Linked DNA regions of Spiractinospora alimapuensis. The main gene of each other region encodes a partner of the protein of the gene in region 2 in a complex. Links are inferred from orthologs where the notes say so. Each region holds a gene or a part of one and is shown on either strand. Other genes may lie near its edges.

Region 1 (16,253 bases), 1.1 Mb from region 2 along the record:
CGAGGAACGGCATGTAGTCCTGCGGGTTACAGGGCCCCTGTGCGCCACCGAAGAGCTGCCCCGTTCGGGCGGTCGCCACGATGCTGGTGGACTGCAGGACGGCGAGCGCCAGCGTCAGATAACGCGTGTACTGCGTGATCTTGGCCTGGCCGCTCTGGCCCTCCTTCTTCAGCGCCTCCAGGCGCGGAATCACCACCGTCAGCAGGTTCAGGATGATGCTGGAGGTGATGTAGGGCATGATGCCCAGCGCGAAGATCGACAGCTGTAGTAGCGCCCCACCGCTGAACATGTGCAGGAGCGAGTACAGCCCCGTCTCGTCCGCGGCTCGGACGTCGGACACACACTGGCTGATCGCGACCGAGTCAATCCCAGGGGCCGGCACCACGGAGCCGAGCCGGAACAGCGTCAGGATAAACAGGGTGAACAGCAGCTTGTTACGCAGGTCGGGCGTGCTGAACGCACGGACGAACGCACCTAGCACGTCTCCTCCTGTGCGGCACCGGCTACGGGATCGCCTGACGGCATCGCGGCCGATCCGGGATCGTCGGGGGCTCTCATTACCTTGAGTTACCTGGCCATGGGGACACGGTCAGCGTGAGTGGCCGCCCACGCCTCCGGGGTGCTGGATCGATGGATCACCCACACCCCACACCACGGGCACCGGAAGTGCCGAGTGCGGGGGAGTTAGGAACCATCGAACCGACCCTAGCAGCCCATACGACTGGACGCCGGCTTCTGCACCCTTCAATCAGGGTGAGCCGCCGGCGTCCAGAGGGTGGATCATGCCTAGGACTCCGCGATGCTGCCACCCGCAGCGGTGATCTTCTCGCGGGCCGAGTTCGACACAGCGTCCACGTTGACCTGGACCGCGACCGAGATGTCCCCGGTCCCCAGGATCTTCACGCGGTGGTTCTTGCGCACTGCGCCCCGCTCCGCCAGCCCCGCCGCGGTGACCTCGCCACCGTCCGGGTAGAGCTCAGCGATCTTGTCCAGGTTGACCACCTGATAGGTGACCTTGAACAGGTGGTTGCTGAACCCCTTGAGCTTCGGGATCCGCCGGATCAGGGGCATCTGGCCACCCTCGAAACCGACCGGCACGGTGGACCGCGCCTTGGTTCCCTTTGTTCCGCGGCCAGCGGTCTTGCCCTTGGAAGCCTCGCCGCGACCCTTACGGATCCGCGCCTTCTTGGCTCCTTCGGCGGGACGCAGGTGGTGCAGCTTGAGCGGCTCGTCGAGCGGACTCTCACTCATTAGCGACCTCCCTCCGCACTGTCACCGGCCACGTCCTCGACGTCGACCAGGTGTGACACGACGTTGATCTGTCCGCGCACCTCGGGACGGTCCTCACGCGTGACGGACTTGCCGATACGCCCGAGGCCGAGCGTCCGCAGCGTCTCGCGCTGGTTGTGCCGCCCACCGATGGAGGAACGGACCTGCGTAATCTTCAACTGCGCCATGGCTAGACCGCCTTCGCTTCCGCGCGTGCGCGCAGCATGGCGGCCGGGGCGACCTCCTCCAGCGGAAGACCACGGCGGGCCGCGATCTCCTCCGGACGGCTCAGACCCCGCAGGGCGGCGACGGTGGCGTGCACGATGTTGATCGGGTTGGACGACCCCAGCGACTTGCTGAGGATGTCGTGGATACCCGCGCACTCCAGAACCGCACGCACCGGACCACCGGCGATAACACCGGTACCGGGAGCGGCCGGCCGCAGGAGCACGACTCCGGCGGCGTCCTCGCCCTGGACCCGGTGGGTGATGGTGCCCTGGATCCGCGGGACCTTGAAGAAGTTCTTCTTGGCCTCTTCGACACCCTTGGCGATGGCGGCGGGAACTTCCTTGGCCTTGCCGTAACCGACACCGACCATCCCGTCACCGTCGCCCACCACCACGAGTGCGGTGAAGCTGAAGCGACGCCCGCCCTTGACGACCTTCGCCACGCGGTTGATCTTCACAACACGTTCGATGTAAGAGACACCCTTGTCGGCGGAGCCGCCGCGGCGATCGTCGCGGCGCTCCCGCCGCTCGCCGCCGGCGCCGCGCCGCGGTGCTGCAGCCATCAGTGATCCCTCATCTCGTCAACGGGCAGTTCCTGCCCGGGGGTGCTAACTCCGCTCACAGCTCCAGCCCCCCACTGCGCGCCCCATCGGCGACTGCGGCGACCCGGCCGTGGTACTTGTGGCCTCCACGGTCGAACACGACCGTGGTGACTCCGGCCTGCTTGGCGCGCTCGGCGACGAGCTCCCCAACCTGCCGGGCCTTGTCGGTCTTCTCCGCCGTCGCAGAACGAAGGGAGGTGTCCATCGTCGAGGCGGAAGCCAGCGTGTGGCCGGCAACGTCGTCGATGACCTGGGCCACCATGTGCCTCAGCGAACGCGTGACAACCAGACGCGGACGGACCGGCGTACCGGCCACCTTCTTGCGGACCCGCCGGTGGCGCCGTGCCCGGGCTGCGTCGCGGGAAGCGGAGCTCCCCACTTTCACGGACTTCGACATGCCTACTTACCAGCCTTCCCGGCCTTGCGGCGGATCCGTTCGCCTTGGTAGCGCACGCCCTTCGCCTTGTACGGGTCAGGCTTGCGCAGGGCACGAATGTTGGCCGCGACCTGCCCAACCAACTGCTTGTCGATCCCGTCCACGTGCAGAAGCGTCGGCTTCTCCACCCGGAAGGTGATGCCCTCCGGCGGCTGCATCGGGATCGTGTGACTGTAGCCCAGGGAGAACTCCAGTCCGGAGCCCTTCGACACGACGCGGTAACCCACGCCGGTGATCTCCAGGGTCTTGGTGAAGCCCTGGGACACACCCTGGATCAGGTTCGCCAGCAGCGCACGGGTCAGCCCGTGCAGCGAGCGAGTGGCCGGAAGATCATCCGGACGGCTCACCTGAATGGTGCCGTCCTCCACCTCAACGATGATCGGATGGTCAACCGTGTGCGAGAGCTCGCCCTTGGAGCCCTTGACCTTGACGTGCTGCCCGTCAACCGTCACCTCGACACCCGAGGGAACCGGGATCGGCAGCCTACCTATACGCGACACAATCCCTCCCTCACCAGACGTAGGCGAGGACTTCGCCGCCCACGCCATTCTTCTTCGCCTGCTTGTCGGTCATCAGTCCACCGGACGTCGAGATGATGGCAACGCCCAGGCCGCCGAGTACGCGCGGCAGGTTGTCCTTCTTCGCGTACACCCGCAGCCCCGGCTTGGAGACCCGGCGCAGTCCGGCGATGGAGCGCTCCCGGGTGGGGCCGTACTTCAGGTCGACCACAAGGTTCTGCCCCACGGGCGCCTCGGCGGTCCGCCACCCTTGGACGTAGCCCTCCTTCTGCAAAATCTCGGCGATGTGCGCCTTGATCTTGGAAAACGGCATGCTCACGGTCTCGTGATACGCCGAGTTCGCGTTGCGCAGACGCGTCAACATGTCTGCGATCGGGTCGGTCATCGTCATGGCCGATTGGCCCTTCCTCACCGCGGTTTCCGCTGCGGGATCTCACTCCCGGTCACAACCGTTCCCCCGCGCTAGCACGAGGCGGACCTGCGGTGTAGTCATGGATGTTCACGCGTTCGGGCGCGAGCGATCGCTCGTGCCATACCGCGGTGAACACCCGGTTGATTCTGTCTGTGTCCGGCTGGGGCGCCGGCTGCCAGCTACCAGCTGGACTTGGTGATGCCCGGCAGCTCGCCGCGGTGGGCCATCTCCCGGAAGCAGATCCGGCACAGCCCGAACTTGCGGAAAACCGCACGGGGCCGTCCGCACCGCGAGCAACGAGTGTACGCGCGCACGGAGAACTTCGGCTTCCGGTTCGCCTTCGCGATCAGTGACTTCTTCGCCATACTCTTCCCCTCAGGCTTCCTTGAAGGGGAATCCGAGCCGCCGGAGCAGGCTGCGCCCCTCCTCGTCGGTGGTCGCCGTCGTGACGACGGTGATGTCCATGCCCCGCTGACGGTCGACCTTGTCCGGGTCGATCTCGTGGAACATGACCTGCTCGGTCAACCCGAAGGTGTAGTTGCCCTGACCGTCGAACTGCTTGGGCGACAACCCCCGGAAGTCCCGGATTCGCGGAAGCGCAAGGCTGAGGAGGCGGTCGAGGAACTCCCACATCCGGTCGCCCCGGATGGTGGTGTTCACACCGATCGGCATGCCCTCACGCAGCTTGAACTGCGCGATGGACTTACGCGCGCGGTTAATCCGCGGCTTCTGCCCGGTGATCAGGGAGATGTCGGCGACCGCGCCCTGGATCAGCTTCGCGTCCCGGGCGGCCTCACCAACACCCATGTTCACCGAGACCTTGACGATCCCGGGAACCTGCATCACGTTGGCGTAGCCGAACTCGTCCCGCAGCGCGGGAACGATCTCGTTGCGGTACGTCTCCTTGAGCCGCGGTACCGGTGGGGCGGCCCTGTCGTCGGCTGTTACCGTCATCAGATGTCCTTACCGGTACGGCGGGAGATACGGACCTTGGTCCCGTCCTCCTCGAAGCGGTAACCGACGCGCGTGGGCTTGCCGTCCTCCACGATCGCGACATTGCTGACGTGGATCGGGGCCTCGCGGGTGATGACCTCACCCTGCTGCCCGCCCGCGCGGTTCGCTCGCCTGTGCTTCTTGATGATGTTCACGCCCTCGACAACGACGCGGTCCTCTCGGGGAAGGGCCTTGACGACCGTCCCCGTGGCTCCCTTGTCCTTGCCGGCGATGACGATGACCTCGTCACCCTTTTTGATCTTCAAACCCGACATGGTCAGAGCACCTCCGGCGCTAGCGAGATGATGCGCATGAACTTCTTGTCCCGCAGCTCACGGCCGACGGGACCGAAGATACGGGTTCCCCGCGGGTCCCCACCATCCTTGATGAGGACTGCGGCGTTCTCGTCGAAGCGGATGTAGGAGCCGTCCGGCCGGCGCCGCTCCTTGGCGGCCCGGACCACGACGGCCTTGACGACATCGCCCTTTTTGACTCCGGCGCCGGGCAAGGCGTCCTTCACCGTCGCGACCACGGTGTCGCCGATGCCCGCGTAGCGCCGGCCCGAGCCGCCGAGGACACGGATGGTCAAGATCTCCTTGGCACCCGTGTTGTCGGCGACCTTGAGTCGCGACTCCTGCTGAATCACGTCTGCTCCTGATGCTTGCTTTGGGCTACTTGGCCTTCTCCAGGATCTCCACGACGCGCCAGCGCTTGGTCGCGGACATCGGGCGGGTCTCCATGAGGCGAACCCGGTCGCCCACGCCGCAGGTGTTCGCCTCGTCGTGAGCCTTGTACTTCTTCGTGCGCCGGATCACCTTGCCGTAAAGCGCGTGCTTCACACGGTCCTCGACCTCGACGACAACGGTCTTGTCCATCTTGTCGCTGACCACGTAGCCTTCACGCGTCTTGCGGTAATTGCGAACCTCGGCGGTACCGGTGTCACTCATTCGGCTGCTTCTTCCTTCGTCTCCTCAGCCGACTCGCCGGCCAGTCGCAAGATGCCGAGTTCGTGCTCACGCATGACCGTGTAGATCCGGGCGATCTCCTTGCGCACGATACGCAGCCGACTGTGGTTGTCGAGCTGGCCTGTGGCTGCCTGGAAGCGGAGGTTGAACAGCTCCTCCTTCGACTCCTTGAGCTTGGCGACCAGGTCCTCCAAGGACTGGTCCCGAAGCTCCTCGGCGGTCTGGGACTTGGCCATCACGCCTCCACTTCACACTGTGCGAACTTGCCTGACTGTGCTTCACGATTCATGGGAACTGCACTCACTCCCATGTGTCGCGCTTGACGAACTTGCACTTCATCGGCAACTTGTGCATCGCGCGACGGAGCGCTTCCTTGGCCACCGACTCCGGAACACCCGACAGCTCGAACATGACGCGTCCGGGCTTGACCGGCGCGACCCACCACTCGGGAGAACCCTTACCGGAACCCATGCGGGTCTCGGCCGGCTTCTTCGTCAGTGGACGGTCCGGGAAGATGTTGATCCAGACCTTGCCGCCACGACGAATGTGTCGCGTCATGGCGATACGCGCGGCCTCGATCTGGCGGTTCGTGACGTACGCCGACTCCAGCGCCTGAATGCCGAACTCACCGAAGTTGATGGTGGTACCGCCCTTGGCCCGGCCCCTGAGGCTCGGGTGGTGCTGCTTGCGGTACTTGACCTTCCGGGGAATCAGCATGTCTAGCTCCCCTCTCCCTCGGAGGACGGCTTCGCCGCGGCCTCAGGAGCGGACGCCTGCTGGCCGGATCCCTGGCTCGCCTGAGCCGGGGCTCCACCCTGCTGACCGCCCTGCTGGCCACCACGACGACGACGCTGCGACGAACGCTCACGACGCTGCTGGCCACCGCTCGGCGGACCGCCGGCGGCACGCTGTGCCGCCTGGGCCGCCTCGCGCTCGGCGCGGGTCTGCGGGGCCTCGCCCTTGTAGATCCACACCTTGACGCCGATACGCCCGAAGGTCGTACGGGCCTCGTAGAAGCCGTAGTCGATGTCGGCACGGAGGGTGTGCAGGGGCACGCGTCCCTCGCGGTAGAACTCCGAGCGGGACATCTCAGCCCCACCCAGGCGTCCACCACACTGAACGCGGATGCCCTTGGCGCCACCCTTCATCGCGCCCTGGATTGCCTTACGCATAGCCCGTCGGAACGAGACCCGGCTTGACAGCTGCTCCGCGACACCCTGAGCGACGAGCTGAGCGTCGATCTCGGGGTTCTTCACCTCAAGGACGTTGAGCTGGACCTGCTTCTTGGTCAGCTTCTCAAGGTCGGCGCGGATCCGGTCCGCCTCGACTCCCCGACGGCCGATCACGATGCCGGGACGGGCGGTGTGAATGTCCACCCGAACCCGGTCGCGGGTGCGCTCGATCTCCACCTTGGAGATTCCGGCGCGCTCCATGCCCCGGGTGAGGAGGCGGCGGATCGCCACGTCCTCCTTGACGTAGTCCTTGTACAGCTTGTCGGCGTACCACCGGCTCTTGAAGTCGGTGGTGATGCCCAGCCGGAACCCGTGCGGGTTGATCTTCTGCCCCACTATCGGGTCCTTCCCTTGCTCGTAGTGGACGAGGCCCCGACGGTCTCGCTGTCCGGCGACGCGACGACAACGGTGATGTGTGACGTTCGCTTGGTCACCCGGAAAGCACGACCGAAGCCTCGCGGCTGGATCCGCTTCAGGGTCGGACCTTCGTCCACCCAGGCGCGGCTGACCACCAGACTGTCGCGGTCCTGCTCGTCGTTGTGCTCGGCGTTGGCGATGGCGCTCGCGAGCACCTTGCCCACCGGTTCACTCGCTGACTGTGGCGCGAACCGCAGCACCGCCTGTGCCTCGTCTGCGGGCAGCCCGCGGATCAGGTCCACCACACGGCGGGCCTTTCGGGGCGTAACACGGACGAACCGTGCCTGTGCCCTCGTTTCCATCGCTCTTCCCTCGCAAAACTCGTCCCCCGTGGGGGGATGGCAACTGTTTCGACGTCCGTCGACGGCCACCTATCGGCGGCTGCGGCGGTCCTCTTTAACGTGGCTGCGGAAAGTGCGCGTCGGAGCGAACTCACCGAGCTTGTGGCCGACCATGGTCTCCGAGACGAACACGGGGACGTGCTTGCGGCCGTCGTGAACCGCAATGGTCAGACCGATCATTTCTGGAATGATCATGGACCTGCGTGACCAGGTCTTGATGACGTTCTTGCTGCCCTTCTCAAGCTGAACCTGCACCTTCTTCAAAAGGTGCTCGTCAACGAAGGGTCCCTTCTTTAGGCTACGTGGCATCGGACGTGCTCCTTACCGCTTCTTCTTGCTACGCCGACGCACGATGAGCCGGTCACTGGGCTTGCCCTTCTTCCGGGTACGGCCTTCGGGCTTACCCCACGGGCTCACTGGGTGACGCCCACCGGAGCTCTTGCCCTCACCACCACCGAGCGGGTGGTCCACCGGGTTCATGACAACACCACGGACGGTGGGCCGACGGCCCTTCCACCGCATGCGGCCGGCCTTGCCCCAGTTGATGTTGGACTGCTCGGCGTTGCCGACCTGTCCCACGGTGGCGCGGCACTTGATCTCCACCTGGCGCATCTCGCCGGAGGGCATCCGCAGCGTCGCGTACGCGCCTTCCTTGGCGAGGAGCTGGATGGAGGATCCGGCCGAACGGCCCAGCTTGGCGCCGCCACCCGGCTTCAGCTCCACCGCGTGGATCATCGTGCCGGTGGGGATGTTGCGCAGCGGCAGGCAGTTGCCCGGCTTGATGTCAGCCTGGGGGCCGTTCTCGATCTTGTCGCCCTGGCCGAGCCCGGCCGGAGCGAGGATGTAGCGCTTGGCGCCGTCGACGTAGTGCAGCAGCGCGATCCGCGCGGTACGGTTCGGGTCGTACTCGATGTGAGCGACCTTCGCCGGGATGCCGTCCTTGTCGTCGCGACGGAAGTCAATGACGCGGTAGGCGCGCTTGTGCCCGCCGCCCTGGTGCCGTGCGGTAATACGGCCGTTGTTGTTACGCCCACCCTTGGAGTGGAGCGGACGGACCAACGACTTCTCCGGCTCGGAGCGGGTAATCTCCACGAAATCGCTGGAGCTACCGCCACGCCGCCCGGGCGTCGTTGGTTTGAACTTGCGAATGCCCATCTTCTTCGCGCATTCCTTTCTGGGACACTCAGTCGGACCTGACGGATCAGGTGCCGAAGATGTCGATTCGGTCGCCCTCTGCCACGCTCACGATCGCGCGCTTGGTACCGGGACGCTGCCCGAACCCGAACCGGGTGCGCTTGCGCTTCCCGGGGCGGTTAAGCGTGTTGACGTTGGTGACCTTGACCTCGAAGATCTTCTCGACAGCCAGACGGATCTGGGTCTTGTTGGCGTCGGGACGGACGATGAACGTGTACTTGTTCTCGTCCAGCAGCCCGTAGCTCTTCTCCGAGATCACCGGTTCGATGATGATGTCCCGGGGGTCGACGATCCTCACTGCGCAGCCTCCTCGCGCACGCCACCGGCGCGCTTCTCACAGTGGCGCAGGAACGACTCGTACGCCTTCTCCGTGAACACGATGTCGTCGGAGAGCAGCACGTCCTGCGTGTTCACCTGGTCGGCGTCCAGCAGGTGCACCTCGGGGAGGTTACGCAGCGCGAGCCGGTTGACCTGGTCCTCGTGCTCGAGCACCACCAGGATCCGCTTGTTCTGCGTGATCTCCCGCAGAACGCGCAGTGCCGTCTGCGTGCGCTTGGCGGTGACGTCCTCGCCGACGAACTCGGTGACGACGTGGATCCGGCCGTGGTTGGCCCGGTCCGTCAACGCGCCCCGGAGCGCGGCCGCCTTCATCTTCTTGGGGGTCCGCTGGGTGTAGTCGCGCGGCTTGGGACCGTGCACCACGCCACCACCAGTGAACTGGGGTGCGCGGATCGATCCCTGGCGGGCGCGACCGGTGCCCTTCTGCCGGTACGGCTTCTTGCCACCACCGCGGACCTCGCCGCGGGTCTTGGTGGAGTGCGTGCCCTGCCGGCCCGCGGCCTGCTGGCCCACCACGACCTGGTGGATCAGCGGGATGTTCACCTGCTGCTCGAAAATCCCAGCGGGCAGCTCGACGGTACGGCCGGCCGCACCCTCAGGCGTCGTGACCTCGATGGCCGCCATCAGTTACTCGCCCCCTTCACCGCGGTGCGAACCACGACCAGACCGCGGTTGGGGCCGGGAACGGCGCCCTTGACCACGATGAGGCCCTTTTCCGGATCCACCGAGTGCACCTGCAGGTTCTGGACCGTCGTGCGCTCGTTGCCGGCGCGGCCCGCCATCCGCATTCCCTTGAAAACGCGTCCAGGCGTCGCGCATCCCCCGATGGAACCCGGGGAACGGTGCTTCTTCTGGGTACCGTGCGACGCGCCGAGGCCGTGGAAGCCGTGGCGCTTCATCACACCGGCGAAACCCTTGCCCTTGCTCTTGCCCGTGACGTCGACGTTGTCGCCGGCGGCGAACAGGTCCGCGGTCAGCTCCTGACCGAGGCTGTACTCCTCCGCGTCACCCGTACGCACCTCGACGTAGTAACGCCGAGGGGTCAGCTCGTGCCGACGCAGGTAGTCGCCGAGGGGCTTGTTGACCTTGCGCGGGTTGACGTTGCCGAACCCGAGCTGGACCGCGGTGTAACCGTCCGCGTCCTGCGTACGGATTCGGCTTACGACGCACGGACCGGCCTTCAGCACGGTCACGGGCGTAACCTTGCCGTCTTCGTCAAAGACCTGGGTCATGCCGAGCTTCTCGCCCACGATGCCCTTGATCTGCTTTGTCATGACCATGTCTGTGCGTCCCCTACAGCTTGATCTCGATGTCGACGCCCGCCGGGAGATCAAGCCGCATGAGGGAGTCCACGGTCTTGGGCGTCGGATCGATGATGTCGATCAGCCGCTTGTGCGTGCGCATCTCGAAGTGCTCCCGCGAGTCCTTGTACTTGTGCGGTGAGCGGATAACGCAGTAAACGTTCTTCTCCGTCGGCAACGGCACCGGGCCAGCGACCTGTGCGCCGGTCCTCGTGACAGTCTCGACAATCCTGCGCGCCGAGCTGTCGATGACCTCGTGGTCGTAGGCCTTGAGCCGAATGCGGATCTTCTGTCCCGCCATGGTGGCCTTGCCGTCCTTCGCTTCAGTGTCTTAAGTGCCACCGCGTGATTAAGGCTCGCGGTGGCCCCAGCCCGATGTCGTCGTTCATGACGGGCGGTCGGACCGTCCACGCGGTCCGACCGCCAATGCGCCGTCTTACTTGATGACCTTGGTGACCTGGCCAGCGCCCACGGTCCGACCACCCTCACGGATGGCGAACTTCAGGCCCTCCTCCATGGCCACCGGCTGGATGAGCTGGACGTGCATCGAGGTGTTGTCCCCGGGCATGACCATCTCGGTGCCCTCGGGGAGGGTGACCTCGCCGGTGACGTCGGTGGTACGGAAGTAGAACTGCGGCCGGTACTTGTTGAAGAACGGCGTGTGCCGTCCACCCTCATCCTTGGACAGGATGACAACCTGGGCCTCGAACTCGGTGTGCGGGGTGGTCGTGCCGGGCTTGATCACGACCTGGCCGCGCTCGACGTCCTCACGCTTGGTGCCGCGGAGCAGGAGGCCGACGTTGTCGCCCGCCTGACCCTGGTCCAGCAGCTTGCGGAACATCTCAACACCGGTAACGGTGGTGGTCTGCTTGTCTTCCTTGATGCCGACGATGTCGACGGTCTCGTTCACGTTGACGATACCGCGCTCGATGCGGCCGGTCACGACGGTGCCGCGGCCGGTGATCGAGAAGACGTCCTCGATCGGCATGAGGAACGGCTGGTCCACGGGACGCTCGGGCTGCGGGACGTTCTCGTCCACGGCGTTGAGCAGCTCCAGGACACCCTGGGCCGCGTCCGCGTCGCCCTCGAGGGCCTTCAGCGCGGAAACCTTGACCACCGGGAGGTCGTCGCCGGGGAAGTCCTGCTCGGTGAGCAGCTCCCGCACCTCGAGCTCGACGAGCTCGAAGATCTCCTCGTCGTCCACCATGTCGGCCTTGTTCAGGGCGACAACGATGTACGGAACGCCGACCTGACGGGCGAGCAGCACGTGCTCACGGGTCTGCGGCATCGGGCCGTCAGTGGCGGCGACCACGAGGATCGCACCGTCCATCTGCGCGGCACCGGTGATCATGTTCTTGACGTAGTCCGCGTGACCCGGGCAGTCCACGTGAGCGTAGTGCCGCGCCTCGGTCTGGTACTCGATGTGAGCGATGGAGATCGTGATCCCGCGCTCGCGCTCTTCGGGGGCCTTGTCAATGTCGTCGAAGGGCGTCTGCGGGTTCAGGTCCGGGTACGCGTCGTGCAGGACCTTGCTGATCGCCGCAGTCAGCGTCGTCTTCCCGTGGTCGATGTGACCAATGGTCCCGATGTTTACGTGCGGCTTTGTCCGCTCGAACTTGGCCTTCGCCACTGCACTTCTCCTACTGGATCTAACGCCGTTTGGCGTACGAGCTTGCTCCCTGACTGGCGGGCGTCGGCTACTCGCCGCGCGCCTTCGCCATGATCTCCTCCGCGATGCTGGACGGGACCTCATCGTAGGAGTCGAACTGCATGGTGTACTGCGCGCGTCCCTGCGTGCGGCTGCGCAGATCACCCACGTAGCCGAACATCTCTGACAGGGGAACCAACGCCTTGACGATCCGTGCACCGGCACGTTCGCCCATCGACTGCACCTGCCCCCGGCGGGAGTTCAGGTCGCCGATCACGTCGCCCATGTACTCCTCGGGCGTCGTGACCTCGACGTCCATCACCGGCTCCAGCAGGGCGGGACTCGCCTTGCGGGCCGCTTCCTTGAACGCCATCGAGCCAGCGACCTTGAACGCCAGCTCCGAGGAGTCGACGTCGTGGTACTGACCGTCCTGAAGCGTGACCTTGACCCCCACGATGGGGTATCCGGCCATGATGCCGAACTCGGCCGCCTCTTGGCATCCGGCGTCGACCGACGGGATGTACTCCCGCGGGATGCGACCACCGGTGATGTTGTTGACGAACTCGTAGCCGCTGGTGTCACCCTCACCGTCGGCGGCCAACGGTTCGAGGTCGATGATGACCCGGCCGAACTGCCCGGATCCACCCGTCTGCTTCTTGTGGGTGTACTCGACCTTCGTGACCTTCTTGCGGATGGTCTCGCGGTAGGCGACCTGCGGCTTACCGATGTTGGCCTCGACCTTGAACTCGTCCCGCATGCGGTTCACCAGAACCTCGAGGTGGAGTTCGCCCATGCCGGCGATGACCGTCTGACCGGTCTCGTCGTCGGTCTGCACCTGGAACGACGGGTCCTCCTCGGCCAGGCGCTGAATCGCCGTACCGAGCTTCTCCTGGTCGCTCTTGGTCTTGGGCTCGATCGCGACCTGGATCACCGTCGCCGGGAAGGTCATCGACTCAAGCACGATCGGGGCGCTCTGGTCGCAGAGCGTCTCGCCCGTCGTGGTGTCCTTCAGACCCATGACCGCGACGATGTCGCCCGCGCCCACCCGCTCGATCTCGGTGCGCTTGTTGGAGTGCATCCGGTAGATCTTGCCGATGCGCTCCTTGCGCCCCTTGACGCTGTTGAGCACCTGGGTGCCGGCCTCGAGCACGCCGGAGTAGACGCGCAGGTAGGTCAGCTTGCCGAGGTGCTGGTCGCTCATGATCTTGAAGACCAGAGCGGAGAACGGCTCGGACTCGCTGGGCTTACGCACGAGCGAGGCTTCCTCGGACTCGTCCTTGGGGTCGTGCCCGGTGATGCCCTCGATGTCCAGCGGCGAGGGAAGGAACGCCACGACCGCGTCGAGCAGCGGCTGCACACCCTTGTTCTTGAACGCGGTTCCGCACAGCACCGGCACGGCGGAACTGGTGACCGTCGCCCGACGAATGGCGGGGACCATCTGCTCGGCGGTGGGCTCCTCACCCTCCAGGTACAGCTCCATGATCTCGTCGTCGACCTCAGCCAACGACTCCACCAGCTTGCTGTGGGCCTCGCGGGCGGCGTCCGCGTGCGTCTCGGGGATCTCGATGACGTCGTACGCCTCGCCCTTGGACGCCTCCTCGCTCCAGACGTAGGCCTTCATGTGGATCAGGTCGATGACGCCCTTGAAGTCCGCCTCGGCACCGATCGGAAGCTGAACGGCCAGCGGGGTGGCCCCGAGACGGTCAGAGATCATGTCGACGCAGCGCTGGAACTCCGCACCGATCTTGTCCATCTTGTTGACGAAACAGATCCGCGGGACGTTGTAGCGGTCGGCCTGGCGCCACACCGTCTCGGACTGGGGCTCGACACCTTCCTTGGCGTCGAAGACCGCCACCGCGCCGTCGAGCACTCGGAGGTTGCGCTCCACCTCAACGGTGAAGTCCACGTGCCCAGGGGTGTCGATCAGGTTGATCGTGTGATCGTCCCACTGCGTGGTGGTCGCCGCGGAGGTGATGGTGATACCCCGCTGCTGCTCCTCTTTCATCCAGTCCATGGTGGCCGCGCCCTCGTGGACTTCACCCAGCTTGTAGTTCACGCCGGTGTAGAAGAGGATCCGCTCGGTCGTCGTGGTCTTACCCGCGTCGATGTGCGCCATGATCCCGATGTTGCGGACCTTGGCCAGGTCAAGAGCTGTGGTAGCCATGGTTTCGGCTTCTCTCGGTCTCTCTCAGGTGTCCCCGCCGGGTGTCACCAGCGGTAGTGAGCGAATGCCCGGTTGGACTCCGCCATCTTGTGGGTGTCTTCCCGACGTTTGACGCTGGCGCCCAGGCCATTGCTGGCATCGACGAGCTCGTTCATCAGGCGGTCGGTCATGGTCTTCTCGCGACGCTGACGCGAGTACTGGACCAGCCAGCGCAGCGCGAGGGTGGTGCTGCGGGTCGCCCGGACCTCGACGGGCACCTGGTAGGTGGCGCCACCGACACGGCGGCTGCGCACCTCGAGGGAGGGCTTCACGTTGTCGAGGGCGCGCTTCAGCAGAACCAGCGGCTCCTGGCCCGTCTTGTCCCGGGCGCCTTCCAGCGCGCCGTAGACGATGTTCTGGGCGAGCGCACGCTTGCCATCCAGCAGCACCTTGTTGATCAGTGCGGTGACCAACGGCGAGCCGTAGACGGGGTCGGTGATCAGCTGTCGCTTCGGAGCGGGACCCTTGCGGGGCATCTCTACTTCTCCTTCTTCGCGCCGTACCGGCTACGCGCCTGCTTGCGGTTACGGACACCCTGGGTGTCCAGAGCGCCGCGGATCACCTTGTACCGGACACCGGGCAGGTCCTTCACACGACCACCACGCACCAGGACGATGGAGTGGTCCTGCAGGTTGTGACCCACGCCAGGAATGTAGGCCGTGACCTCGATCCCGCTGCTCAGTCGCACACGCGCGACCTTGCGCAGGGCGGAGTTCGGCTTCTTCGGTGTGGTGGTGTAAACACGTGTACACACACCACGACGCTGCGGACTCCCCTTGAGCGCCGGGGTCTTGTTCTTCGTCGTCTTGTCCTGGCGACCCTTGCGGACCAGCTGCTGGATAGTGGGCACCGCGACTCCGTCTTCCCGTCTGACAACGCCGGTTTGGCGATCTCGCTTCCGCGAGCTGCTGAAACTTGACTGCTTCCCCGACCCCCGCACCCGGGCGTGTCGGCCTGCTCCCCACGCCAAGGGGGCGGCTACTCACTCCGGCCCCGCAGCCGGTTCTCCAGGGAGGAAGGCATCACATGCCGCCTGTAGCCCCCAACACTCGGCACGAAAGGCCGGAAGGGACCGTAAAGACGCACACGTGTGCCCGTGGGATCACGGGCACAAAGTTGGATCCTACCTAAGGACCGCGACCTGGTCAAAACGCAGAGTCACGTCTCGGGCAGGGTACTTCGACCGCCGTGAACCTGGTGTGAGTCTACCGTCTGTGCCGAGCGAACATGTCGCATCCTGCGATGATCTTCCTTCGCTGCTCACTCATGTTCCACACCAGCTCAGAACAGCACCACAACAGCGGCGAGAATCACGGCGACGACGAAGAGAACAATCCCCACGCAGGACAGGACCGCGCCAGCCGCAACGATTCCGTTACCTTCGAGCTCGCCGTTGGACTCCCGGATACTCCGTCGGGCCTTCGGCGCGAGCAGCAGGCCGATCGCACCGAGGATCAGCCCGAGGGGGAAGAACAGCACCGAAGCGATACCCAACCCCAGGACGGCCTTGGCGGTGCCGGCGGTCTCCGGGAGGTAGGCGATGTTGTCGTACCCCGGATAGACGACCTCTCCGCCCTGGCTCTCGTCGAAGTCGGGGAACTCGTCAGCGAAGGAGTTCTTGCCGATGCGCGCCCGGAGACCACGGTTGGCCCCCCGGTTGTCGAACTCGGCGGACTGCCCCTGACCGAGCTCCACTTCCTCCCCCGGCGTCCCGCCGTGGGCATCGTCACGGGAGTCGGTGACGTCCCAGGGCCCTTCGGCCTGAGGCTGGTACTCGTCGTCCTCCCCGAACTCCTCAACGGTGGCGAACTCCTGGGTGGACGGCCCCTCCTGATCGGCTTCGCCCATTCCCAGGGCCTCGCTCGCCGATGTTCCCGGACCGCCGGTGAGAGAACCGGAACCGTACGTGGGGTCCGAACTCGACGACGTCACACCCCAGGTTCCGGTGGCCGAGGGGGCCGCCGCGCTTGAGCCCGACAGCGGATCGGGAGTACCCCACGGGGTCTCCGGGCTCAGCTCGTCCGGAACCCGTTGGCTGCCGGTCGTCTCCCCGGTGGCCCAGGGCGGTGTCGCCCAGTCCCCCGTTGACGGCCCGTTCGTGTAGCCACCGACACCCGGATACGTCGACGAGCCGGTGGGGCTCTCACCGATGCCGG
Region 2 (14,490 bases):
ATCGCCGAACGGATGTCGGTGGGCCAGCAGGGCGAGATCGAACTTATGGAGGCGTGGCTGGAGCTGAACGTCTACGCTCCCGCGCGCGACAGTCCGGCCCACCGGAACTACTGCGGTCTGGACCTCGAAGGCGCCCACCACGACACCGAGGACTGCGTGACCCTCGACCACACCCACGAGGACATGGAGGGGATGCTCACGCCGGAACAGATGGACGAGCTCACCGACGCCTCGGGGACGGAGTTCGACGAGCTCTTCGTGGAGTACATGGTCCAGCACCACGAGGGCGCCATCGTCATGGCCGAGGAGGTGCTCCGCGACGGTGAGCACCCCGTCGTGTACAACCTCGCCAGCGAGATGGCCCTGGAACAGGCCGTGGAGATCACCCGACTCCAGGGCATCCTCACCGAGGACGGCGGCGAGGAGAACGATTCCGACGCCGACGGCGCGTGAGCGCCGATCCTGCCCGCCCGCCCCGGGAGCACACCGTCGCCACTGGGACGTGGCCCGGGGGCGGACGTGGTTAGGCGCTCTTCTCCGTCTTCTGCGAACGCCGCGGCGAGGAGGACGCGCGTGGAACGATCGTCGGGTTGACGTGCTCCAGCACGGCCTCACGCGTGATGATGACCTGTTCGACGTCCTCGCGGCTGGGCACTTCGTACATCACCGAGAGCAGGACCTCCTCGATGATGGCCCGCAGACCACGCGCGCCCGTCCCCCGCATGATGGCCTGGTCCGCGATCGCCTCCAGGGCGTCCTCGGAGAACTCCAGGTCGACGCCGTCCAGTTCGAACAGCTTGCGGTACTGCTTGACCAGAGCGTTGCGCGGCTCGGTGAGGATCCTGATCAACGCCGGACGGTCCAGGTTGTGCACGCTGGTGATGACGGGCAGCCGGCCCACGAACTCCGGGATCATCCCGAACTTCAGCAGGTCCTCTGGCATGACGTCCGCGAAGGGGTCACTGGTGTTGACCTCCTTCTGCGCGTGCAGCACGTTGTTGAAGCCCATCCGCTGCCGGCCCACACGCGACTCGATGATCTGGTCCAGCCCGGCGAAGGCCCCACCACAGATGAACAACACGTTCGTGGTGTCGATCTGGATGAACTCCTGGTGCGGATGCTTGCGGCCGCCCTGCGGCGGCACACTGGCCGTCGTGCCCTCGAGGATCTTCAGCAGGGCCTGCTGCACACCCTCGCCGGAGACGTCCCGCGTGATCGAGGGGTTCTCGCTCTTGCGGGCGACCTTGTCGACCTCATCCAGGTAGATGATGCCGGTCTCGGCCTTCTTCACGTCGTAGTCGGCGGCCTGAATCAGCTTCAGCAGGATGTTCTCGACGTCCTCGCCCACGTAGCCGGCCTCGGTGAGGGCGGTGACGTCGGCGATGGCGAACGGGACGTTGAGAATCTTCGCGAGCGTCTGGGCGAGCAGAGTCTTGCCCGACCCGGTCGGGCCGAGGAGCAGGATGTTGGACTTCGCGATCTCGATATTCTCGTCGCGGGGTCCCTCACCCTCTGACTGCACCCGCTTGTAGTGGTTGTACACCGCTACCGAGAGCGCCTTCTTCGCCTGCTCCTGGCCCACCACGTAGGTGTCCAGGAACTCGTAGATCTCCCGTGGTTTGGGAAGGCTGCCCCACTCGACCTCACCGGTCTCGGCGAGCTCCTCCTCGAGGATCTCGTTGCACAGGTCGATGCACTCGTCGCAGATGTACACACCTATCGGTCCGGCAATGAGCTTCTTCACCTGCTTTTGGCTCTTGCCGCAGAACGAGCACTTCAGCAGGTCTCCACCGTCGCCGATGCGTCCCACCCAGCTACTCCTTATACATGAGTGTCACCCCAGTGTCGCGGGGCGGATGGACCCTCTAGGCGTGCACCGCCTCGTGATGAGCATACGCGCCCCTGGCTGGGGAGCGGCGAGACGATTCGTACCCCTGTCGAGCCTAGGCGAGGATTCGCCCTCCCTTCACCATACGTCCCCGCGCACCGTTACTTCTTCGTTGTTGACTTCCGATACGGCAGCACGTCGTCGACAATGCCGTAGGCCTTGGCCTCATCCGCGGTCAGAATCTTGTCCCGCTCGATGTCCTTCGAGATCTCTTCTTGCGTCTTGTCGGTGTGTCGCGCCAGCGTCGTCTCGAGCTGCTCGCGGATCCGCATGATCTCGCGGGCGTGGATCTCGATGTCAGTCGCCTGACCGAACATTCCCTCCGTCGCCGGCTGGTGCAGCAGGATCCGGGCGTTGGGCAGGCACAGCCGCTTGCCCGGGGCACCCGCCGCCAGCAACACGGCCGCCGCGGACGCGGCCTGCCCGATGCAGGTGGTCTGGATGTCGGGCCGTACGAACTGCATCGTGTCGTAGATGGCCATCAACGAGGTGAAGGATCCACCCGGGGAGTTGATGTACATCTGGATGTCGCGGTCGGAGTCCATGTGCTCCAGCGTGATGAGCTGGGCCATGATGTCGTTGGCCGAGGTGTCGTCGATCTGCACCCCGACGAAGATGATCCGGTCCTCGAACAGCTTGTTGTACGGGTTCATCTCCTTCACGCCGTACGCGGTGCGCTCGACGAAGGAGGGGATGATGTACCGCGACTGCGGGGAAGTCGGCCCCACACCCGATGCCGCGTGCGTGGTGAAGTCGTTCACAGTGGTGTCTCCGCTCTCGGTACGGCCGCTCAGGACTTCTTGCGCTTCGTGGCGGCAGCGGCCGCAGGAGCGCTGCCCGACACGTCGTCGATGAAGCCGTAGGCCTTGGCCTCTTCCGCGGTGAACCAGCGGTCACGCTCGGCGTCGACGGTGATCTGCTCGGTGCTCTGTCCGGTGTGGTGCGAGATCACCTCGAACAGCGAGCGCTTCATGTACATCAGGTCCTCGGCCCGGATGAGGATGTCGCTCGCGGTACCACCAACGCCCCCGGACGGCTGGTGCATCAGCACCCGCGTGTGGGGAAGGGCGTAGCGCTTGCCGTGCGCACCCGCGCACAGCAGGAGCTGCCCCATGGAGGCCGCGAGGCCCATCCCGACCGTGACCACGTCATTGGGGATGTACTGCATCACGTCATAGATCGCCATACCCGCGTGCACCGACCCGCCGGGCGAGTTGATGTAGAGGGTGATGTCGGCCTGCCGGTCCTCCGCGGACAGCAGCAGAAGCTCACCGACGATACGGTTCGCGATCTCCTCGTCGACCTGCTGGCCGAGGAAAATGATGCGCTGGCGCAGCAGACGCTGTGACGTCTGCTCCAGCAAGGCGGGGAAAGGCGTCTCAGGTGCGCGGGCGTCGATCCGCGTGGACGCTTGGATAGTCGGCGACACAGTAGTCCCCTGCTCCGGATTCGAAACGGTTGCCACGGTTGCGACACTAACCCCCGTGGGAGCCTCGGGTGTCCCTATATCGTCGGTGTTCGCTTTGAGCGCAGGTCTCGCCCCCGAAACCCGCGCCCTCGACAAGGCCGCGGCCCCGCACCGGAAACCGGTGCGGGGCCGCGTCTTCGTCACGCTGTCTGACCAGCGGCGCCTGCTCAGGACTTCGCGGCGTCCTCGGTCTCGTTCTTCTCCTCCGCGGCCTCGGAGGTGTCCGCGGCGGACTCGGTGTCGTCACCGGTCACCGCCTCGGCGGCGTCCTCGGCCGACTCCTCGTCCTCGGAGCCGGTCTCGATGGTGTTGCCGGACTCGTCGGTCACCGTGGCCTTGGAGACCAGGAGGTCCAGGGCCTTGGACCGCACCACCTCGGTGTAGGCGACACCGATCTGGTTGGACTCGGTGAGGTGGCGGGCGAGCTGCTCCGGCGAGACGCCCATCCGCTGGGCCTGCTCGGTCACGTAGCGGCTGAGCTCCTGGTTGTCGGCGCTGAGCTCTTCCTGCTGCGCGATCTGGTCCAGGACGAAGCCGGCCTTGACCGCGGAGCGGGCACCGGAGTCGAGCTCGGTGTCGTAGTCCTCCTGGGACTGCTCCTGCGACGACAGGTAGTCCTCGAGGGAGAGCCCGCTGCGCTGGAGCTGCTCGGTGAGGTTCTCCCGACGCCGGTCGGCCTCCTCCTTGACCACGGAGTCGGGCAGCGGCACGTCGATCGTCTCGATGAGCTTCTCCAAGGCGCGGTCACGCGCCTGGGTGAGCTGCTGGATCCGGCGCATCTGCTCGATGCGGTTGCGGACGTCGGCGCGCAGTTCCTCGACGGTGTCGAACTCACTGGCCATCTGGGCGAACTCGTCGTCCAGCTCGGGCAGTTCCTTGGTCTTGACGCTGTGCACGGTGACGGCCACGTCGGCCTCGGTGCCCTCGTGCTCGCCACCGACCAGGGTGGTGGAGAAGGTGGTGGAGTCGCCGGCGGACATCCCCCGCAGGGTGTCGTCCAGGCCCTCCAGCATGGTGTTGGTGCCGACCTCGTAGGAGAAGCCGTTGACCTGGACGTCCTCCAGGGGCTCGCCGTCGACGGAGGCCGCGAGGTCGATGGACACGTGGTCGCCGTCCTCGGCCGCGCGCTCGACACCGGTGAGCGTGGAGAACCGCTCACGCAGGTTCTTGAGCTGCTCGTCGACGCGCTCGTCGGTCACGCCCGCGTCGTCCACGGTGACCTCGAGGCCCTCGAAGTCGGTGACCTCGAACTTGGGCCGCACGTCCACCTCGGCGGTGAAGGCGAGCTCGCTGCCGTCGTCCAGCTTGGTGATCTCGACCTCGGGCTGTCCGAGGGCGACGACCTCCTCCTCACGGACGGCCTGGTTGTACAGCTCCGGAACGGCGTGGTTCACGGCCTCGTTGAGCACGACACCGCGTCCCACGAAGCGGTCGATGAGCCGCGCCGGCGCCTTGCCCGGCCGGAATCCCTTGATCCGAACCTGCTTGGCCAGCGACTTGTAGGTCACGTCGAAGGCGTGGTCCAGCTCTTCGAACGGAACCTCGATGGTCAGCTTGACCCGGGTCGGGCTGAGCTCCTCGACATCGGTCTTCACGGGGCAGTACTCCTAGGGTTTCCGGCTGGCTTGTTCCGGCTGTGTTAGGGCAACGCGAGACTCTGGCCGCCGGCGACGGGGGCGGCACGGCCGTATGGACTCGTGGGTCTCCGACCTGACCTTCAGCCAGTCACGCCAAGTCTAGGGCAGACACCAGGCACGTCAGTGCGGCGTGGCCCAAGACCTATCCGTCGGGGAGGCGGGATTCGAACCCGCGGCCTCATGCTCCCAAAGCATGCGCGCTAACCAAGCTGCGCTACTCCCCGCTCCCGACCCATTATGCGGGCCGCGAATGCACCAGTCCCACAGAGACTGTAGTCTTATCCCTGTCGGCGCGAACCGAGTCTAGAGGAAACTCTGGGCGCTCGGCGCCATGCGGGTGTAGCTCAATGGTAGAGCCCCAGCCTTCCAAGCTGGTTATGCGGGTTCGATTCCCGTCACCCGCTCCACCGATAAAGGGCCTGACCTCGGAATTACTCGAGGTCAGGCTTTTTTGTCCTCATAGGAGACAGGGTTCGACCTGACTCCTTACTGGACCGCCCGAGCCCCCGTGACTCCACTTGCACACGGCCCCTCGGGGACGACCCACTCCACCTCCTGCCCGGTGACGTCGCCGATTCGGTCGTCGTCGGTGCCATGGTGCGGCACATTGGCCCCGTATCGTTCCGCTGCGACCGCCATGAGCGGGACGGAACGACGGAAGTGACGAGGCTGCCTCCACCCGGCGAGACGCACCACGCGTCGCCATGGCACGGTCCATCACCACCGCGGTGGTGATGGACGCATACCCAGGTCAACGTTCCTCACGTCGGACCGACCCGCTACCGTGAGGCGGACCGTGCGGGAGAGGGGATACTCGTGAGCTCCAGGGTTGTTGTGGTGGGGTCGGCCAACGCGGATCTGGTGGTTCGGGTGGACCGCCATCCCTCACCGGGTGAGACCGTGCTGGGTTCCGATCTCGCGACGTTCCCCGGCGGGAAGGGCGGGAACCAGTCCGTGGCCGCGGGACGTCTGGGGGCGGACGTGGCGTTCGTGGGCCTGGTGGGCACCGACGCGCACGGGGACTTCCTGCTGGAGTCGATGCGGGGCGCCGGGGTGGACACCGGCCATGTGGGGCGGGTCCCGACCGCCACCGGTGTGGCCGTGATCACGGTGGGCGCCGACGGCGACAACACCATCGTGGTGTCGCCGGGCGCGAACGCGGAACTCGGCGAGGACGAGGTCGCCGCCGCGGCCCCGTTGCTGCGGGACGCCGCCGTCACGTCGATGCAGCTTGAGATTCCGATGCCCGCGGTTCTCGCGGCCGCTCGTGTCGCGCGGCGGGTGGTTCTCAACCTCTCCCCCGCCCGTGACGTCCCCAAGGAGCTGTTGGAGCTGTGTGACCCGCTGGTGGTGAACGAGCACGAGGCCGCGTTCCTCCTCGGCGAGGCCGCGGCCGGGAGTCCGGTGGACAGCGCGAAGGCGCTGCTTGACCGCGGGCCCGCCTCGGTCGTGGTCACCCTGGGCGCGGAGGGGGCCGTGGTGGCGGAGCCAGGCACGGTGACGGCCGTTCCCAGTCCGCGCGTCTCCCCCGTGGACACCACGGGGGCGGGCGACGCGTTCACTGGAGCTTTGGCGGCGCGCCTGGCGGACGGCGCCTCACTGACGGCGGCGGCCGCCTACGCCGCACGGGTCGGCGCCGCGGCGGTCACCAAGGAGGGCGCGCAGAGCTCCTTCCCCCGGCCCGAGGACGTACCGCCGGCGGGCTAGAACACGCACGGACGCGTGCCCCAACTCCCGCCGGCGGCCCCCGGCCTCACTCCGGCACGCTCAGGCTCCTCACCGTGCCGTGTCCGAACCGGCGTCCAGGCGCTCCCGGAGTGCCTTGTACTCGTCCCACAGCTCGCTGGGGAGATGGTCCCCGAACGTCTTGAAGAAGTCGGGGATGAGGTCGGCCTCCTGACGCCACACCTCTGGGTCGACGCGCAGCAGCTCGCGCAGCTCGGCGTCGGCCAGGTCGAGTCCGGCGGTGTCCAGTGACTCGGGCGTCGGCACGTGACCGATGGGTGTGGCCTGTGCCTGGGCCTCACCCTGGAGCCGCTCGACGATCCACTTCAGGACCCGGCTGTTCTCGCCGAAGCCCGGCCAGATGATGCGACCGTCGGCGTCCTTGCGGAACCAGTTGACGTAGAAGATGCGGGGCAGCTTCTCCGCCGAGGTGGCCCGGCCGATGTCCAGCCAGTGTTTGAAGTAGTCGCCCATGTTGTAGCCGCAGAAGGGCAGCATGGCGAACGGGTCGCGGCGCAGTTCACCGACCTTGCCTTCCGCGGCGGCGGTCTTCTCCGAGGAGACGTTCGCGCCCAGGAAGACGCCGTGCTGCCAACTGAGGGCCTCGTTGGCCAGCGGGACGGCGGTCGCGCGGCGGCCTCCGAACAGGATCGCCGAGATCGGTACGCCGGCGGGGTCCTCCCACTCGGGGGCGATGGTGGGCGCCTGGGCGGCCGGCACGGTGAAGCGCGCGTTGGGGTGCGCCGCCGGTTCGGTGGCGTCCGGAGTCCAGTCGCGGCCCTTCCAGTCGGTGAGGTGCGCCGGGGGCTCGTCGGTGAGCCCCTCCCACCAGACGTCGCCGTCGTCAGTGAGCGCGACGTTGGTGAAGATGGTGTTGCCCCACAGAGTGGTGACCGCGTTGGCGTTGGTGGACTGTCCCGTTCCGGGGGCGACGCCGAAGAACCCCGCCTCGGGGTTGATGGCGCGCAGTTGGCCGTCGCCGTCGAAGCGCATCCAGGCGATGTCGTCGCCGACGGTCTCGACCTTCCACCCCGGGATGGTGGGCTGCAGCATCGCGAGGTTGGTCTTGCCGCACGCGCTGGGGAACGCGGCCGCGACGTAGTGGGTGTCGCCCTTCGGCGGGGTGACCTTCAGGATGAGCATGTGCTCGGCCATCCAGCCCTCGTCGCGGGCCATCACCGAGGCGATGCGCAGGGCGTAGCACTTCTTGCCCAACAGGGCGTTGCCGCCGTAGCCGGAACCGTAGGACCAGATCTCCCGCGTCTCCGGGAAGTGCGTGATGTACTTGGTGCTGCTGCAGGGCCAGGCGACGTCCTGCTGTCCGGGCTCCAGCGGCGCGCCGACGGAGTGGACGGCGGGGACGAACGATCCGCGCTCCTCGATCAGCCGCAGAGCGGGGGTCCCGATGCGCGTCATGATCCGCATGGACACCACGACGTAGGGCGAGTCGGTGATCTCGACGCCCAGTTGGGAGATGCTTCCGCCCAGCGGACCCATGCAGAACGGGACCACGTACATGGTGCGGCCGCGCATGCAGCCGGAGAAGACCTCGTTGAGCGTACGCCGCATGTCGGCCGGCGCGACCCAGTTGTTCGTCGGCCCCGCGTCCTGCTCACGCTCCGAACAGATGAAGGTGCGGTCCTCCACCCGCGCCACGTCGCTGGGGTCGGAGCGCGCGTAGAAGCTGTTCGGGCGGAGTTCTGGATTCAGCCGCCGCAACGTGCCGGCGGTGACCAGGTCGTCGGTGAGGCGCTCCCACTCTTCCTCCGAGCCGTCACACCACACCACGCGGTCGGGCTGCGTGAGTTCGGCGATGTCGGCAACCCAGTCGAGCAGCTCCTGGTTGCTGGTCGCAGGGGTATCCGCGGCGTCGATCAGGTCAGACACAGTCCAGTTCCTCCCGTTGGGCTATGCCCAGATGATGGCCGATCGCTCGTGACCTGGCCAGTTGGCATAGACCGCGGGTATAGACCAATCGTGTGGGAACCCCCGATCGGCCCGGAACCCTCGATGACGAGGAGGGGGACGCGGGGACGGCGTGTCGGTGAGGGGCGGGTGAACGGGGGGCGGAGAAGGGACCCACCACCCCCGTGGTGTCGCGCTGGGGCGCGCTCCACCGTCGCGTATTCGCGCCCGGTACCGCCGTGGCCTGGCACGTTCCCGCGCCGCGCCGCGTGCGCTGGGCCCTGGGCGTACGAGGGCGCCTCGACGAAACCCGCGTGGCGAGTGGCATCCGTCACGGCGCCCCCTCGTCCCGTCCTACGCACTCGCCGGGAGGACGCTACGGCGGCTCACGGGGCGATCTGTGGGGCAACGTGCGCCCGTGGTCGCGCGTCGAACGACGAACGCGGGTGTCCAGCCCGGGACAATGAGCGACGCCATCCACTGACTGGAGCGAGATGCCGCACACCGACCGGAAACCGATGCCGTGCCCGCATCGCCGGACTCCCCCACCGTCGGCCTCCGCCGTGGGTCGGCTTGGGCCTGTCGTCGCGGGCCTGGCCGTCGTCGTCCTGTTCGCCGTGGGATGTGGCAGGTCGGAGGCCGAAAGCTCCGACGCCACGGCCGGCGCTCCGGCACCGGACGGGTCAAGCGTCGTGACGGGGACCGTCGTGGACTCCGCCGGCGACCCGGCGTCGGACGTCCTGATCACCCCGATCTCGGTGGGCGACCCACCCAACCCGGTCCCGGAGAAGGCGGTCCTCACCGGCGCGGACGGGACCTACGAGTGGACTGGCCTGGCGGAGGGCGACTACGAGATCTCCGGAAGCCGGGAGGGGAGCTCCACGAACGTAGTCCAGGTGCGGGTGGGCTCGGAACCGGCGACCGCGGACCTGGAGCTGTCGGACTGATCCCGTGGGCCAGTACGACCTCACGACCTACCGGTGGTGGTGGGTCGTGGAACACGAACGGGCCCCGGACCTCCGCCACCCCTGGGTGGTCGAGATGTCCGGGGCCCGTTCGCGCGTTGGCCCGCGTGTGGCGCGCGTGCCTAGGCGATCTGGTTGACGGTCTCCAGCACGGCGTCGCGCGTCTCGTCGGACAACGGAGCCGATCCCGCCTCGTCCGCGGCGGCCTGCTGGCCTTCCTCGCTGATGATGTAGTTGAGGAAGCTGGAGACGCGCTCGGCGTCACCGGCGTCCTCGTACTCCATGCAGGCCAGAGCGTAGGCGACCAGGACGATCGGGTAGGCCGAGGAGTCCTCGGTGAGGTAGTCGAGCTCGATCGCGTGGTCGTTCTCGTCGTTACCTTCGCGCTCCGGTGAGGCGTCCACGATGGCGGCGGCGGACTCGGGGCTGTACTCGACGAAGTCGTCGCCGACCCCGACCGCGACGGTACCCAGGTCACCGACGTGGGAGGCGTCGACGTAGCCGATGGTGCCCTCCCCGCCCTCGATCGCCGAGACGACGCCCGAGCTGCCCTGCGCGGCCTCGACCGGCTCGACAGGCCAGTCACCACTGACCTCGTGCGGCCAGGCGTCGCCCGCGGCGACGTCGAGGTACGCGGTGAAGTTCTCGGTGGTTCCGGACTCGTCGGACCGGTTCACCGGGATGATGGGGCTGTCGGGGAGGTCGACGTCGGGGTTGTCGTCCGCGATCTCCGAGGCGTCCCAGGTGGTGATGTCCTGGTTGAAGATGCCCGCGATCGTCTCCGGCGTCAGGTTGAGCTGGTCGACGCCCTCGAGGTTGAAGGTCACCGCGATCGGTGAGATGTAGGCCGGAAGGTTCACGGCCTCGGAGCCGCAACGGTCGGCGGCCTGCTCGTGCTCGTCATCGTCGAGAGCGGCGTCGGAACCACCGAACTGGGTGGCACCGTCGATGAACTGGGTCCGCCCGGCGCCGGAGCCGACGGCGTCGTACTCGACGGAGGTCTCGGCGCAGAGGCCGGAGTAGCCCGCTGACCAGGCAGCCATGGCGTTCTCCATGGAGCTCGCACCGGCTCCGGCGAGGGTGCCGCCGTCCTCGGCGCACTCGGCGCCACCGGCGGATCCGTTCTCCGCGTCGGGCTGGTCGACGGCCTGGTCGGAGCCGCAGGCGGAGAGGGCGAGAGCGCCCAGAACGACGACTCCCGCGAACTGGCTATAGGTCCTGAGCTTCACAGCTCTCGTGTCCTTCCCGGTGGACTGGTTACCTGGCGCTCGCCTTTCGGGCGGCACCACCAGGCACGTTAGGCACGGAGGGTGACTCCGCAGGTCAGGGAAGGTGAACGGGGACTGAACGGATCCGGTCTATTCGGGTTTGCGTGGTTCTGACCGGCTGTTTCCGCTTTCTTGGGGTGGGACGCGACCTGGTTCTGACGGTGCTCGGCCTCAGAGTCCGAGCAGCATGCGGGCGACGGTGAAGTAGATGACGAGGCCGGTGGCGTCCACCAGGGTGGTGACCAGCGGGGCGGACACGACGGCGGGGTCGACTCCGACCCGGCGCGCCAGCAGGGGCATGGAGCTTCCGATGATCGCGGCCCAGGTACAGATGACGACGATCGACAGCGCGACCGCGAGGGCGACGGGCGTGGGGACGACGACCAGGCCGATCGTCAGGGCGATGAGGGCCATGACGGCGCCGAGTGACAGCCCGACCCGGCATTCCTTCCACGCCACGCGGGGCAGGTCGCGGACCCGCACCTCGCCGACGGCGAGCGCGCGCACCACGGCGGTGGCGGACTGGGAGCCGACGTTGCCCCCGGTGCCGGTGAGCATGGGGATGAACAGGGCGAGCGCGGTGACCTGTTCGAGGGTGGCCTCGAACCCCTGGAGAACACTGACGGTGAGTGTGGAGGCGATGATGAGCAACAGCAGCCACACCACCCGCACCCGGGCGAGGCGCAGCACGCCGGCGGCCACGTAGTGCTCGGAGATGGGGCTGGCTCCGGACTGGCGGGCGATGTCCTCGGTGTCGGCGGCCTCGATCAGTTCCAGGGCGTCGTCGAAGGTCAGCAGGCCCACGACACGTTCCTCGGAGTCGACGACGGGCAGGGCCATCAGGTTGGCCTCCTGCATGAGTCGCGCCGCGTTCTCGGCCGGGTCCGTCGCGCGGGCGCGAGGGACCAGCACATCCACGAGGTCCTTGATCGGCGTGTCCGGCTCGGCCATCACCAGCGCCGCGAGTTCGACCGTGCCGGCGAGGCGGCGGCCATCGTCAACGACGGGGAGGGTGTAGATCGTCTCGGCGTCGCCCCCTTTGGCGCGTACGACCTCCAGGGCGCGGCCGACGGCGAGGTCGCGGTGCAGGATGACCGCCTCGGGACTCATGTGCCGGCCGACGGAGTTCTCCGGGTAGCCCAGGAGCGCGGCGGTTTTCTTGCGTTCCTGCGGGCTCAGGCCCGCGAGGGCGCTCGCCGCGACCTTCGCGGGCACCTCGCCGAGAAGTCGGGCCCGGTCGTCGGGCTCCATCTCCTCCAGGAGCTCGTGCATGGCGGTGTCGCGCAGCCCCGCGAGGATCTCCTGTTGGTGCGGCGGGTCGAGCTCCTCGAAGACCTCCAGTTCCCGGTCCTTGTCCAGCAGCCGGAAGGGGAGGATGGCCCGAGTGCTGTGCATGCGGGCGAGCTCGTCGGCGATCTCGTAGGGCTGGTGTTCGGCCAACCAGAGCCGAATCGCGGTCAGGTCCCCGCCGTCGACGACATCGTCGAGCCGCGGGGATCCGTTCTCATCGCTCTCCGGCACGCACGCCTCCCCGGTTCGATCGTGATTGGTCGCGGCCCCTCAGGACTATCCGAGAGGTGAACTCCCGTGGCGCGCCGCGACGGGTCCCGGCGTGTCGGTGACCTCAGGAGCGCCAGACGACGACAACGGCACGGTCGTCGTTGCTTTCCTTGCCCAACGTGTCGACGATACGTCGGGCGCCGTCCTGGAAGCCGTTGGTGACGATGCCCTCGGCGGCGCCGAGCAGGCGGTCGATGCCGGCGTCCAGGTCCTCGCCGGGGGTCTCGATCAGGCCGTCGGTGTAGAGCATCAGCGCGTCGCCCGAGCGGATGCGTCCGTGCGCGTGGACGTAGGTGGTCTCCTCCATCACGCCCAGCACGACGCCTTTGGCGTCGGTGGTGGTCCACTGTCCGCTACCGGAGTCGAAGTGCAACGCGGGCGGGTGTCCGGCCGAGGCGATCCGGTAGTCGCCGGTGTCCAGGTCGACACTGACGTGGACCGCGGTGACGAACCCCTCGCCCAACGCCGTCCGCCACAGGTAGTCGTTGCAGTGGCTGAGGAAGTCTTCGCTGGGTACCGACCCGATGAGGCCCCCGAACGCGCCGGAGAGCAGCAGCGCGCGGGTCCCGGCGTCGACCCCCTTGCCGGAGACGTCGACCACCGCGAGCTCGAGCCGGTTGCCGCGTTGCGCGGACACCAGGAAGTCACCGCCGAAGGAGGAGCCACCCGCCTGTTCGAGGGCCGAGTTCGTGCCCCACGTGCCCGGTAGCTCCGGCAACAGGCCTTGGGAACGCAACCGGTCCCGCAGCTCCAACAGCATCTGCTCCCCGCGCAGCCCACGCACCCCCAGGCGTTCGCGCACCCCGGAGAGCAGGTAGGCGAGAACCGCCGTGACCCCGATCGTCAGCAGCAGCCCCGGGCCGACCTGGGCGACGTCGATCCGAAACGCCAGGAACAACAGAACGCCGGCGACGACGATCAACAGGAAGGCGAGGCTCTTGCGCCGCAGAAGGAGTCCACCGGCGAGCACCGTGAGGATGACGGCGCTGGGAGGGAACCACCAGGGGTCGATGTAGACGGCGCCGAGGGCGATGCCGACGGCCAACACGACCAGGGTGATCAGCACCAGCCGATAGCGGAAGAGCACTTTGCGCCGAGCGATCGCCATCGCGCGTTGGCCCGCTGAACGCAGCGACCGCCACACGCGGTGGAGAGGACTGGCTTTAGTGGTGCTCATCGGGTCATGTGGGCAAGGCAGCCCCGGGCGACTCCAGGGATATGCCCTCCTCCTTCGGACTTTGGGCGCGACCGGTGCCGAACTGTATCGCTTCGCGCGGTCACAAGCACGTCTCCCCATCCAAATCCCCCGTGGGAGACGCGGCACAAGTCAGGAAAAACGCTGGCGGTGAAGGTCGCGCCGCTGATAGTGACGTTGGCTATGTCTCTACCCCACTCTCCTCAGTCCGCGCCAGAGCCGTGGCCGGTGCGTCCCATCGACAAGACCGAATTTCCCACGTACGCGCTCGTCCTCGCGGACGCGTTCAATTCCCCACAGGACACTTCCACCGCGGGCGACCGGTTCAGCGGAGTCATCGAGTTCGACCGGACGCTGGCGGTCTTCGATGGGGAGGAGATCGTCGGCACCGGCGCCACGCACTCCTTCACGATGGGCGTTCCCGGAGGGTCGATGCCGGTGGGAGGCGTGACCGGGATCGCCACCCTGCCGACGCACCGGCGGCGCGGGGTCCTCACCACTGTGATGACGCGGCAGCTCGCCGACATCCGCGACCGGGGTGAGGCGGTGGCCGCGCTGTGGGCCTCGGAGGGGGCGATCTACGGCCGGTTCGGATTCGGTCCCGCGACCTGGGCCGCCGACATCCAGGTGGACGCCGCCCGGGCGTCGGTGCGCGGCGACGCCCCGCGCGACCCGTCGCTGACGGTGCGCTACGTCCACGAGGGCGTGGCGGAGACGATCGGCCCGGTGTTCCAGGCAGCGATCGCCGACCGTCCGGGCGAGTTCGCGCGGGACGACCGTTGGTGGGCGCACGCTCTCGACGACTCTCCCCCGGAACGGCGAGGGATGAGCCCCCTGAAGTGCGTCGTGGCGGACACGCCGCAGGGGACCACCGGATAT

Evidence for each region.
Region 1: the proteins of tig (region 2) and rpsG are in contact, whole or in part, in a crystal structure (PDB 3GTY), measured with the Thermotoga maritima proteins. The link is inferred for Spiractinospora alimapuensis from one-to-one orthologs. Residues at the interface, in WP_004081061.1 of Thermotoga maritima: Glu122, Val124, Val129, Leu130, Tyr133, Glu188, Gly259, Ile262, Tyr263, Glu266, Ser270, Glu273, Gln274, Glu277, Arg308, Gln311, Ile312, Ser315, Tyr316, Glu325, Arg329, Arg336, Leu363, Phe366, Trp367, Arg373, Leu377, Arg381, Leu384, Glu387; in WP_004081843.1 of Thermotoga maritima: Lys34, Lys52, Lys55, Glu59, Arg62, Gln63, Glu66, Asn67, Lys69, Val71, Arg95, Ala109, Lys110, Lys111, Gly112, Arg113, Pro114, Glu117, Glu121, Ile124, Ala125, Tyr127, Asn128, Asn129, Thr130, Gly131, Lys135, Asp139, Arg142, Met143.

The regions. Positions count from the first base shown.
Region 1 is NZ_CP072467.1:4,218,026-4,234,278, reverse strand. Bases 12,839-15,617 are described here. They hold rpsG (30S ribosomal protein S7), read right to left. Parts: upstream 14,574-15,617; coding sequence 14,103-14,573; downstream 12,839-14,102. Other genes in these bases: J4H86_RS19685 (hypothetical protein), read right to left, coding at 15,379-15,617; rpsL (30S ribosomal protein S12), read right to left, coding at 14,576-14,947; fusA (elongation factor G), read right to left, coding at 12,839-14,058. Also shown: preprotein translocase subunit SecY, read right to left, coding at 1-481; rplO (50S ribosomal protein L15), read right to left, coding at 787-1,251; rpmD (50S ribosomal protein L30), read right to left, coding at 1,251-1,457; rpsE (30S ribosomal protein S5), read right to left, coding at 1,460-2,059; rplR (50S ribosomal protein L18), read right to left, coding at 2,115-2,495; rplF (50S ribosomal protein L6), read right to left, coding at 2,498-3,034; rpsH (30S ribosomal protein S8), read right to left, coding at 3,045-3,443; J4H86_RS19780 (type Z 30S ribosomal protein S14), read right to left, coding at 3,644-3,829; rplE (50S ribosomal protein L5), read right to left, coding at 3,840-4,418; rplX (50S ribosomal protein L24), read right to left, coding at 4,418-4,723; rplN (50S ribosomal protein L14), read right to left, coding at 4,735-5,103; rpsQ (30S ribosomal protein S17), read right to left, coding at 5,129-5,404; rpmC (50S ribosomal protein L29), read right to left, coding at 5,401-5,658; rplP (50S ribosomal protein L16), read right to left, coding at 5,723-6,139; rpsC (30S ribosomal protein S3), read right to left, coding at 6,142-6,990; rplV (50S ribosomal protein L22), read right to left, coding at 6,990-7,373; and 11 more genes.
Region 2 is NZ_CP072467.1:5,338,735-5,353,224, reverse strand. The notes cover bases 2,738-5,709. They hold tig (trigger factor), read right to left. Parts: upstream 4,952-5,709; coding sequence 3,524-4,951; downstream 2,738-3,523. Other genes in these bases: J4H86_RS24885 (ATP-dependent Clp protease proteolytic subunit), read right to left, coding at 2,738-3,287. In the rest of the region: J4H86_RS24900 (DUF305 domain-containing protein), read left to right, coding at 1-453; ATP-dependent Clp protease ATP-binding subunit ClpX, read right to left, coding at 524-1,810; J4H86_RS24890 (ATP-dependent Clp protease proteolytic subunit), read right to left, coding at 1,990-2,649; more of J4H86_RS24885, read right to left, coding at 2,679-2,737; J4H86_RS24865 (ribokinase), read left to right, coding at 5,810-6,700; J4H86_RS24860 (phosphoenolpyruvate carboxykinase (GTP)), read right to left, coding at 6,770-8,605; J4H86_RS24855 (carboxypeptidase-like regulatory domain-containing protein), read left to right, coding at 9,187-9,570; phosphate ABC transporter substrate-binding protein PstS, read right to left, coding at 9,711-10,817; mgtE (magnesium transporter), read right to left, coding at 11,028-12,377; J4H86_RS24840 (PP2C family protein-serine/threonine phosphatase), read right to left, coding at 12,481-13,593; J4H86_RS24835 (GNAT family N-acetyltransferase), read left to right, coding at 13,840-14,490. UniProt on the Bacillus subtilis protein: Involved in protein export. Acts as a chaperone by maintaining the newly synthesized protein in an open conformation. Functions as a peptidyl-prolyl cis-trans isomerase.